2 regions of the Kitasatospora gansuensis genome follow, and region 2 is predicted to be linked to the other one. Evidence: riboswitches for the same ligand, from Rfam matches in the RefSeq annotation. Region 2 holds a riboswitch; the other holds the start of a gene.

The links. A riboswitch is a leader RNA that binds a small molecule or an ion and turns the genes downstream of it on or off. The one in region 2 is predicted to bind cobalamin.
Region 1: another riboswitch for cobalamin. It lies ahead of metE (5-methyltetrahydropteroyltriglutamate--homocysteine S-methyltransferase); the one in region 2 lies ahead of F4556_RS12840 (ribonucleoside-diphosphate reductase subunit alpha).

What each region holds. Positions count from the first base shown of each region.
Region 1 is NZ_JACHJR010000001.1:7,572,343-7,577,843, reverse strand. It holds gene F4556_RS34165 (prenyltransferase/squalene oxidase repeat-containing protein) at 32-1,084, shown strand; gene F4556_RS34160 (SCO2322-related protein) at 1,103-1,546, shown strand; partial or broken gene F4556_RS34155 (3-hydroxyacyl-CoA dehydrogenase family protein) at 1,616-1,792, opposite strand; cobalamin riboswitch at 1,923-2,147, shown strand; gene metE (5-methyltetrahydropteroyltriglutamate--homocysteine S-methyltransferase) at 2,287-4,596, shown strand; gene metF (methylenetetrahydrofolate reductase [NAD(P)H]) at 4,658-5,501, opposite strand, start outside.
Region 2 is NZ_JACHJR010000001.1:2,929,612-2,935,112, reverse strand. It holds gene F4556_RS12845 (ribonucleotide-diphosphate reductase subunit beta) at 1-583, opposite strand, end outside; gene F4556_RS12840 (ribonucleoside-diphosphate reductase subunit alpha) at 616-3,051, opposite strand; cobalamin riboswitch at 3,211-3,339, opposite strand; gene F4556_RS12835 (GNAT family N-acetyltransferase) at 3,457-3,945, opposite strand; gene F4556_RS39430 (hypothetical protein) at 3,828-4,172, opposite strand; gene F4556_RS12830 (helix-turn-helix domain-containing protein) at 4,261-5,202, shown strand; gene F4556_RS12825 (LamG domain-containing protein) at 5,317-5,501, shown strand, end outside.

The sequences.
Region 1 (5,501 bases), 4.6 Mb from region 2:
GCCCCTGCGTCCAGGCCCGGAAAGGCCGTCCATGCCCACTCTCCGCCGCCCGCTGGGTCTGCTCGCGATATCAGCGCTCGCCCTCACCGCCGTCCTGCCGACGGCCACCGCCGCCCAGGCCACCCCCGCGTCCGCCGCGACCGTCCGCCCCGATGCCGCCGGAGCGGGCTGGCTCGCCCGCCAGTTGGTGAACGGCGACCACTTCGAATCCGTCTTCGACGGCACCGCCTACCCCGACCAGGGCCTGACCATCGACGCCGTGCTGGCCTTCGCCGCCTCCCGCAGCTCCGACCTGGCCGCCGCCCGCGCCACCGCCTGGCTGGCCAAGCCCGAGATCCTCACCGGCTACATCGGGGACGGCACGACCGAGGCGTACGCCGGTGCCACCGCCAAGCTGCTGCTGGCGGCCGAGGTCCGCGGCGAGAACCCGGGTGCCTTCGGCGGCGTCGACCTCCCCGCCCGGCTCCGGGGCCTCCAGGCGCCCTCGGGCCGGTTCTCGGACCGCTCCCAGTGGGGCGACTTCAGCAACAACTTCGGCCAGTCCCTCGCCGTGATCGCGCTCAAGCGCACCCCCGGTGGCGCCCCGGCCGCCGCGGTCGACTTCCTGGCCGGCACCCAGTGCGCCGACGGCGGCTTCCCGGTCTCGTCCGGCCGGCCCGCCTGCGCCGGCGACCCGGACGCCACCGCCCTGGCCGTCCAGGCGCTCGCCGCCACCGGACGTACCGCCAAGGCCAACGCGGGCCTCGGCTGGCTGACCGCCCATCAGAACACCGACGGTGGCTTCACCGCCGCCGGAGCCACCGTCTCCAACGCCAACAGCACCGGCCTGGCCACCGAGGCCCTGCTCTCCGGCGGCCGCCTGGTCGCCGGCCTGAAGGGCTGGAGCAGCCTGGTCAAGCTCCAGCAGGGCTGTTCGGCCACCCCGGCCAACCGGGGCGCGGTGGCCTACGACGCCTCCGGCTTCAACCCCGCCACCGCCACCCGGGCCACCGCGCAGGCCGTCCTCGGCCTGGCCGGCACCCCGCTGACCGCCCTCTCCGCCGCCGGCGCCCGTCCGGACGCGCCCACGCTCGCCTGCCGCTGATCGAAGGAGTACCAACTCATGCTCACCAGAAGAACGTTCGGCGCCACCGCACTGGCCGCCGGCCTGCTGGCCGCCTCCGTCGTCACCGCCGTCCCCGCCCAGGCGGCCGCCTGCACCGGGACCACCGGCGTCACGGTGGTGGTCGACTTCACCGCCGTCGGCGGCGGCATCCAGACCGGCTGCGCGCCGGGCGACACCGCCACCGGCCTGGCGGCGCTGACCGGAGCGGGCTTCTCGTACGCGTTCCACCCGCGGTTCCCCGGCTTCGTCTGCAAGATCAACGCACTGCCCGCCACCTGCACCAACCCGACCGGCTCCGCCTACTGGTCGTACTGGCACGCCCAGCACGGCACCCCGTGGACCTACAGCAACCTCGGCGCGGCCTCGTACAACCCGGCCCCCGGCGACGTCGAGGGCTGGTCCTTCGGCGCCGGCACGCAGCCGGGCATCACCGCTCCCTGACACCTGCTCAGACGCCGGTGCCCCGGCCCTTCGCGAAGGAGGCCGGGGCACCGGCGAGTTGAGGCCGGGTCAGGCACCCCTGTGCGAATGGAAACCCCGCCCACTCTTGCGGCCGAGCAGGCCCGCCTCCACCATCCGGGCGAGCAGCGGCGGTGGCGCGTACAGCGGCTCCTTGTACTCGTCGTACATGGACTGCGCGATGTCCTGGGCGGTGGCGTGGCCGGCCTCGGCCATCCGGACCGCAGACCTCCTTGCCCCTCCTGCCCCCAACGCGCCGCCCCCGTCATCGGCCACCCCCTGGACGTCAACGAGCACACCAGCACCTTCATCCCCTACCCCATCCGGTCAATCGGCGACGAAGCCACCTCGTTGGGCCTAGGCTGTGCCTCGCAGTCGGTTCGCCCTGCCAGCCAGACAGGTGCGTCGTAAGAGGGAACCCGGTGTGAATCCGGGACTGCCCCGCAGCGGTGAGTGGGAACGACCGCCGTCACATGCACTGGGTCCCGAACAGGGGCCCGGGAAGCGACGGCCAGTAGGTGTCCGCCTTTCGAGGACGGATGCGCCCGCGAGTCCGAAGACCTGCCACTGCCCGTGTGCACCCTGCACACGGTGATCTCGGTGACCTCGAGGGCGGGTCGGCGGAGCGGGCGGGCACATCATGGTGCCGCGCCCCCACTGCCGTTCCTTCGCGTCCTCGTGCTCTCTCCGGGATCGCAGCGCGACTCGCGAAGGAGAGTTCCGTGACCACAAGTTCCACCACCGCCCAGGCCACCGTGTACGGCTACCCGAGGCAGGGACCGAACCGGGAACTGAAGAAGGCGATCGAGGGCTACTGGAAGGGCACCGTCAGTGCCGCCGCCCTGCACGCCACCGCCGCCGAACTGCGGTGCACCAACTGGCGCCGGCTCGCCGGGGCGGGCATCACCGAAGTCCCCACCGGGGACTTCTCGTTCTACGATCACGTGCTGGACACCACCGTCGCCGTCGGCGCCATCCCGCCGCGCCACCGGGCCGCCGTGGACGCCGATCCGCTGGCCGGGTACTTCGCCATGGCACGCGGCACCCAGGACGTCGCGCCGCTGGAGATGACCAAGTGGTTCGACACCAACTACCACTACCTCGTCCCCGAGTTGGGCCCGGACACGGTCTTCACCGCCAACCCCGCCAAGGCGGTCGGCGAGCTGCGCGAGGCGCGCGCACTCGGCCACCGGGCCCGCCCCGTGCTGCTCGGCCCGCTCACCTACCTGCTGCTCGCCAAGCCCGCCCCGGGCGTGGCCGCCGACTTCCAGCCGATCACCCTGCTCGACCGCCTGCTGCCGGTCTACGCCCAGCTCCTCGCCGAACTCAAGGCAGCGGGCGCGGAGTGGGTCCAGCTGGACGAACCCGCGCTCGTGCAGGACCGCACCCCGGCCGAACTCAACTCCGCCACCAGGATCTTCCGCGAACTCGGTGCTCTCACCGACCGGCCCAGCATCCTGGTCGCCACGTACTTCGACCGGGCGGGCGAGGCACTGAAGGTGCTGGCGAAGGCCCCGGTCGAAGGCGTCGGACTGGACTTCACCGGCCCCGCCGCCGCCAACCTGGACGACCTCGCCGCCGTCGGCGGACTGCCCGGCAAGCGCCTGATCGCCGGCGTGGTGGACGGCCGCAACATCTGGATCAACAACCTCGAGCAGTCCCTCGGCACCCTGGCCACCCTGCTGGGCCTGGCCGAGCGGGTCGACGTCGCCGCGTCCTGCTCGCTGCTGCACGTACCCCTGGACGCCGACCGGGAACGCGATCTGGACCCGCAGATCTCCCGCTGGCTGGCCTTCGCCCGGCAGAAGACCGAAGAGATCACCGTGCTCGCCCGGGGGCTGCGCGAGGGCACCGACACCATCGCGGCCGACCTCGCCGCCAACCGCGCCGACCTGGCCTCCCGCGCCGGCTCCGCGATCACCCGCGACCCGGCCGTCCGGGCCCGGGTCACGGCCACCACCGCCGCCGACGCCCGCCGCGACCAGGCCTACCCCGCGCGGGCCGCGGCCCAGCGGGCCCGGCTCGGCCTGCCGTTGCTGCCGACCACCACCATCGGCTCGTTCCCGCAGACCACCGAACTGCGCACCGCCAGGGCCGACTTGCGGGCCGGCCGGCTCGACCAGGCCGGGTACCGGGAGCGGATGGAGACCGAGGTCCGGGAGGTGATCACCTATCAGGAGAAGGCGGGCCTGGACGTCCTGGTGCACGGCGAGCCCGAACGCAACGACATGGTGCAGTACTTCGCCGAACAGCTCACCGGCTACCTCGCCACCCAGCACGGCTGGGTGCAGTCGTACGGCACCCGCTACGTCCGCCCGCCCGTGCTGGCGGGCGACATCTCGCGGCCCACGCCGATGACCGTCGACTGGTTCCGCTACGCCCAGGACCTCACCGACCGTCCGGTCAAGGGCCTGCTCACCGGGCCCGTCACCATGCTCGCCTGGTCCTTCGTCCGAGACGACCAACCGCTCGGCGACACCGCCCGCCAGGTCGCCCTGGCCCTGCGGGACGAGGTCACCGACCTGGAGGCGGCCGGCGCCGCCGTGATCCAGGTGGACGAGCCCGCGCTGCGCGAGACCCTGCCGCTGCGCTCCGCCGACCGCCCTGCGTACCTGGACTGGGCCACCGAGGCGTTCCGGCTCTCCACCTCCGGTGTCCGCGCCGACACCCAGATCCACACCCACATGTGCTACGCCGAGTTCGGCGCGATCATGACCGCGATCGACGAACTCGACGCCGACGTCATCTCCTTGGAGGCGGCCCGCTCGCACATGGAGGTCGCCCACGAGCTGGCCGGCGCCGGCTACCCCCGCGAGGTCGGACCCGGGGTCTGGGACATCCACTCCCCGCGCGTACCGAGCAGCACGGAGGCGGCCGCTCTGCTCCGCGCGGGTCTGGCCGCGATCCCGGCCGAGCGGCTCTGGGTCAACCCGGACTGCGGCCTGAAGACCCGCGGCTGGCCCGAGACCCGGGCCTCGATCGACAGCCTGGTCGAGGCCGCCAAGCTCGTCCGCGCGGAGCTGGCCGGCTGAGCCGGGCGGGTCGGGGCGGATGGGCCGCGGTACGCGCGTCCGCCCCGACCGTGCACCAGGGTCAGGGCCGGTTCTGCAGACCGAGGTTCTGATAGATCTCCATCGTGACCGGGGAGAAGTTCATGGTCATGAAATGGAGCCCGGGAACGTCCTCCGCGATCAGCCGGCGGCACATTTGGGTGGCATGCTCGATACCGATCGACCGCACGTCTCCCGGGCGGTCCTGGGCAGCGGTCATCCGCTCGGTGAACTCTGCCGGAATCACCGCTGTACTGAGCGTCGGAATGCGCTCAAGGGACCGGATCGTGGTGACCGGCATGATCTCGGGAATGATCGGGACGGCACACCCTGCCTTTTCCACGCGATCGCGGAAACGTAGGTAGTCGTCCACGTCGAAGAACATCTGGGTGATCGCGTAGTCGGCACCGGCCCGGCACTTCTCCACGAAGTGCCGGATGTCGCTGTCCCAGTCGGCCGAACGGGGGTGCATTTCGGGGAAGGCTGCGACGCCCACGCAGAAGTCCCCTGACTCCTTGATCAGCCGCACCAGCTCGGCGGCGTACCGCACGCCCTGCGGGTGACGCACCCAGTCGCCCAGCGGATCACCGGGCGGATCGCCGCGCAGCGCAAGGACGTTGCGAACGCCCTGGTCTGCGTAGTGGCCGAGGATGTTGCGCAGTTCGGCGATGCTGTGGCCCACCGCCGTCAGGTGGGCGACCGGGGTGAGGGTGGTGTCCTGGGCGATCCGTCCGGTCATGTTGACCGTGCGGCCGCGGGTCGAACCTCCCGCACCGTAGGTCACCGAGACGAAGGTCGGCGACAAGACCTCCAGTCTGCGGATCGCATTCCACAGACTCACCTCCGCCTGCGCGCTGCGGGGCGGCATGAACTCGAAGGAGTACGAG
Region 2 (5,501 bases):
CGTGCAGCAGGCCCCGGGACCGGAACCAGTACACGTACGCGAAGGCGCCGTAGAAGAACAGGCCCTCGACGCAGGCCGCGAAGCAGATCAGGTTGAGCAGGAAGGCCCGGCGGTCGTCCTTGCTCTGCAGCGAGTCGAGGTGGTCGACCGCGTTCATGTACTTGAAGCAGAACTGCGCCTTCTGGTGGATGGAGGGGATGTTCTCCACCGCGTCGAAGGCCGCCGACCGGTCCTCGGGATCGGGCAGGTAGGTGTCGAGCAGCGTCAGGTAGAACTGGACGTGCACGGCCTCCTCGAACAGCTGCCGGGACAGGTAGAGCCGCGCCTCGGGCGAGTTGATGTGCTTGTAGAGGCTCAGCACCACGTTGTTGGAGACGATCGAGTCACCGGTGGCGAAGAAGGCGACCAGCCGGCCGATCATGTGCCGCTCGCCCTCGCTGAGCTTGGCGAGGTCGGCGACGTCGGAGTGCAGGTCCACCTCCTCCACGGTCCAGGTGTTCTTGATCGCGTCGCGGTACTTGTCGTAGAACGACGGGTAGCGCATCGGACGCAGCGTCAGCTCGAAGCCCGGGTCGAGCAGCATCTTTTCGCGAGCGGGCGTTTCGGGGGTGGTGCTCACTGGCAGGCCTCGCAGGACTCGGGGTTCTCCAGGGAGCAGGCGAGCGCTGCCTCCTCCTCCGGAGTGAGGGTGGTCGGGGCGGCCACCGCGACCGGGGCGGACGGCGCCGGCACGGCGGCCTTCGTCCCGGAGGAGGAGGCGGCCTGGGCGATCCGGGTGGCCGGGCGCGAACGCAGGTAGTAGGTGGTCTTCAGACCGACCTTCCAGGCGTACGCGTACATCGAGCTCAGCTTGCCGATGGTCGGCGCGGCCATGAAGAGGTTCAGCGACTGGCTCTGGTCGATGTACGGCTGCCGGGCGGCGGCCAGGTCGATCAGGGCGCGCTGCGGCAGCTCCCAGGCGGTGCGGTAGAGCGAACGGACCTCGGCGGGCAGCCACTTGAGGTCCTGCACCGAGCCGTTCGACTCGCGCAGCGAGTCCCGGGTCTGCGTGTCCCAGACGCCCAGCTCCTTGAGCTCGCGGACCAGGTACGGGTTGACCTGGAGGAACTCGCCGGAGAGGGTCTCGCGCTTGAACAGGTTGGACACCTGCGGCTCGATGCACTCGTACACACCGGCGATCGAGGCGATGGTCGCGGTCGGCGCGATCGCCAGCAGCAGCGAGTTGCGCAGGCCGGTCTCGGCGATGGTGGCGCGCAGCGCGTCCCAGCGCTCGGCCCACTGCGGGGCGGTCTCGAAGTGGTCGATGTGCAGCTGGCCACGGGCGGCGCGGGTCTCCGCGTACGCTTCGTGCCGGCCGAGCTGCACGGCCAGCTCGCTGGAGCGCTCGTAGGCGACCAGCATGATCCGCTCGGCGATCAGGGTGGAGAGCTGCTTGGCCTCGGCGGAGTCGAAGTCCAGCCGGAGCTGGAAGAAGACGTCCTGAAGGCCCATCACACCGAGACCCACCGGGCGCCAGCGGGAGTTGGAGGTGCCGGCCTCGGTGGTCGGGTAGAAGTTGATGTCGATGACCCGGTCCAGGAAGGTCACGGCGGTGCGCACGGTGGCGTCCAGCCGGTCCCAGTCCATCGCGTTGAGCAGGTCGGCGGCGGTGGCGCCGACCGCCACGTGGGCGCCGAGGTTGACCGAGCCGAGGTTGCAGACCGCGGTCTCGGAGTCGTCGGTGACCTCGATGATCTCGGTGCAGAGGTTCGAGGAGTGCACCACCCGGCCGGGCAGCGCGGTCTGGTTGGCGGCCCGGTTGGAGGCGTCCTTGAAGGTCATCCAGCCGTTGCCGGTGGTGGCCAGGGTGCGCATCATCCGGGCGTACAGGGTCTGCGCCGGGATGGTGCGGACGGCCTTGCCCTCGGCCTCGGCCTTCAGGTACGCGGCGTCGAAGTCGGCGCCCCACAGGTCGACCAGCTCGGGCACGTCGGCCGGGGAGAACAGCGACCAGTCGGCGTTGGCGTTCACCCGGCGCATGAACTCGTCCGGGATCCAGTGCGCGAGGTTGAGGTTGTGGGTACGCCGCGCCTCCTCGCCGGTGTTGTCGCGGAGCTCCAGGAACTCCTCGATGTCGGCGTGCCAGGTCTCCAGGTACACGCAGGCGGCGCCCTTGCGGCGGCCGCCCTGGTTCACCGCGGCGACCGAGGAGTCCAGGGTGCGCAGGAACGGGACGATGCCGTTGGACTTGCCGTTGGTGCCGCGGATCAGGCTGCCGCGCGAACGGATCCGGCTGTAGGAGAGGCCGATGCCGCCGGCGTGCTTGGAGAGCCGGGCGATCTGCGCGTAGCGGCTGTAGATCGAGTCCAGGTTGTCCAGCGGCGAGTCCAGCAGGTAGCAGGAGGACATCTGCGGGTGCTTGGTGCCGGAGTTGAAGAGGGTCGGCGAGGAGGTCAGGTACTCCAGCCGGCTCATCAGGGTGTAGAGCTCGGCCACCTCGGCCACCGACTGCTCGGTGTCGCCGACGGCGAGACCGGCCGCGACCCGGAGCAGGAAGTGCTGCGGGGTCTCGATCACCTTGCGGGTGATCGGGTGGCGCAGCAGGTACCGGGACTGCACGGTGCGCAGGCCGAAGTACTCGAAGCGGTCGTCGCCCTGCTGGTCGATCAGGGCGTCGAAGGCGTCGGCGTGCTTGGCCACGAACGCCGCGGTGACGTCGCCGATCAGGCCCTCGGTGTGGCCGACCACGATCGAGGCGGAGAAGGAGAGCGCGCCCTGGCCGATCGCCTCGTCCTGGATCTCCAGGGCGAGCAGGCGGGCGGCGAGCTTCGAGTACTGCGGGTCCTCGGCGATCATCGAGGCGGCAGCTTCCACGGCCAGTCCGCGCAGCTCGGCGAAGTCCGAGTTGGCGTTCCGGCCGCGCAGCGCAGCGGCCGCGACGTGGCCAGGATCCACCTGGGGCAGGTCGATGCTGCGGTCGGTGAGCAGCCGAAGCAGCGCAGCACCGGGGTCGGTGTGGGCGGAGTCGGCAGAACCCTGGGAGGGCAGGGCAACTGAGGCAGCGATGGTCAAGGCGCTTCTCTCCTGGCGGCGGCGGTCGGCGAGGGGCACCGGACCGTCGGGGCGCAGGGGAAGGCAGCGCGGAACACCTCACGGCGCGCGCGAACCACCCCCTGGCCCACCCGCGAGGCCCGGACGTCACTTCTGTGCTGCATGGCGTCTGCGGGGAAGCCGTGTCGCACGCCGTCGGCAGGTCATCGGACTCACGGGCGCCTGCTGGGCCGCTCGCTCACCGCTGCGGGGCAGTCCCGGACTTCCACCGGGTTCCCCTGCTTCGACAGCGAGAGCGAGCATACATGTAGTGGCGGTCTGACGATGCGACACCAGATGTAGTGCCGCGTGTCGTACGGGCCCGGTAGCGGTGCGTGGTCGGAAGGGCCCTTGGCGCAGCGGCGCGGGCCGGTTTGAGAAGGTCGGTCAGAAGGTCAGGGTGTAGACCAGCAGGCGCACTCCGGGGCGGACGTCCCAGTCCCGCTCGGGGGTGCGCAGGAAGCCGAGGCGCTCGTACAGCCGGTGGGCGCTGGTCATCGACGGGCGGGTGGAGAAGGCCATCCCGGTCAGGCCCAGTTCGCGGCTGCGGGCCATCGAGGCGCGGACCAGGCCCTCGCCGACGCCCCGGCCGCGGGCCGCGCCGGAGACCGCGAGCATCCGGATCTCGCCCTCGTGCGGCGCCGCGATGTCGGCGAACGGGGTGCCGCCGACCGCGAAGGTCACACAGCCGAGCAGCTGTCCGTCGGCCGGATCGACCGCGACCAGGAGCTCGGCCTGGTCGAAGCGCGGCCGGGCGTCTAGGAGCTGAGCGGCGTACGGACCGTCGGCCGGGCTGTGGCCGTCACCGACGAAAGCCTCGTGAGTGACGGCGCCGACTGCTGCGAGGTCCGACTCGACGGCCGGGCGGATGACGATGTCCATTCGGACAGTTTGCCCGGGGCGGGGTCGGAGGCGGCGGGCAGGGTGCCGAGCAAACGGTCGCCGGGGGAGGGCTGGAGCGGGTAGCCGCCGGGGCGGTGCCAGTTGTCCCGTCCGTGCCGGGAGTTGTGGTCGACGTCCCGGCCGACCAGGGTGCCGAGCAGGCCGAAGGCGGAGACGAAGCCGAGCAGGGTGAGGGCGCTGGAGAGGGTGTCGGAGTTCATGTCTCGAGTCTGGCGAGGGCCGGGCGGCGCCACGAGTGGCAGAAATGCCCTCTTGCCTCGATATCCTGCCATCGGGCATTCTGACGGCATGCTGCAGAACGTCGTCACCGTGGTCATGGAAGAAGTCCACCCCTTCGAACTCGGTCTGGCCTGCGAGGTGTTCGGCCTCGACCGGAGCGACAACGGCCTGCCGGTCTACGACTTCGCGGTGGCCTCCGACCGGCCGGGGAAGCTGCGCACCCACGCCGGCTACAGCATCGACGTCGAGCACGGCGCCGAGCGGCTGGCCGAGGCCGACCTGGTGATCGCCGCCGCCACCACGATCCGGGACGAGTACCCGGCGCCGCTGATCGAGGCGCTGCGGGCGGCGACCGAGCGCGGCGCCAGGGTGCTCTCGATCTGCAGCGGGGCCTTCCTGCTAGGCGCCGCCGGGCTGTTGGACGGCCGCCGTTCCACCACCCACTGGCGGCACACCGACCGGCTGGCCGCCCGTTTCCCGCTCACCCGGGTCGAACCGGACGTGCTCTACGTGGACGAGGACCCGGTGATCACCTCGGCCGGCACCGCCGCCGGGATCGACGCCTGCCTGTACCTGGTCCGCAAGTTCCAGGGCGCCGAGGTGGCCCGTGGGATCGCCCGCCGGATGGTGGTGGCACCGCACCGGGACGGCGGGCAGGCCCAGTTCGTCGCCCGGCCGCTGCCGGAGGCCGACGAGGACTCGCTGGGCGGGCTGCTGGACTGGCTGCGCCGGCACCTGCACCAGGAGCTGACGGTGGACCAGCTCGCCACCAAGGCCCACATGTCGCCGCGCACCTTCGCCCGCCGGTTCCAGCAGGAGACCGGCACCACTCCGCACCGCTGGCTCACCAACCAGCGCCTGCTGCAGGCCCAGCGCCTGCTGGAGGGCACCAACGAACCGGTCGAATCCGTGGCCGCCACCTGCGGGTTCGGCAACGCCGCCACCCTCAGGCACCACTTCACCCGCTGGCTCGGCACCACCCCGCAGGCGTACCGGAGGACCTTCGGCTGAGTGCGTGCGGTGTGTCGGTCGGGTGGTCGTCGGGTAAGGCCGATGTTCCGCTTCGGTATCGGTTGGGTGGGGAGGCGATCTGGTGGACCGGGCTCATGTTCTAGCATCCGCACTATGACTGACGGTACGGAACGCCCGGACGTGGCTGCGACTCCTGGCCAGGTTCCCTCTCAGAATCCGAACGAGGCGGCACCCGCCGGTGGCTATCCGCCGCCGCTGCCGGGCCAGTTCCCGGGGCAGGCCGCCTACGGCTACCCGCACCCGCAGAGCGGGTACCCGCAGCAGGGCGGCTACCCGCA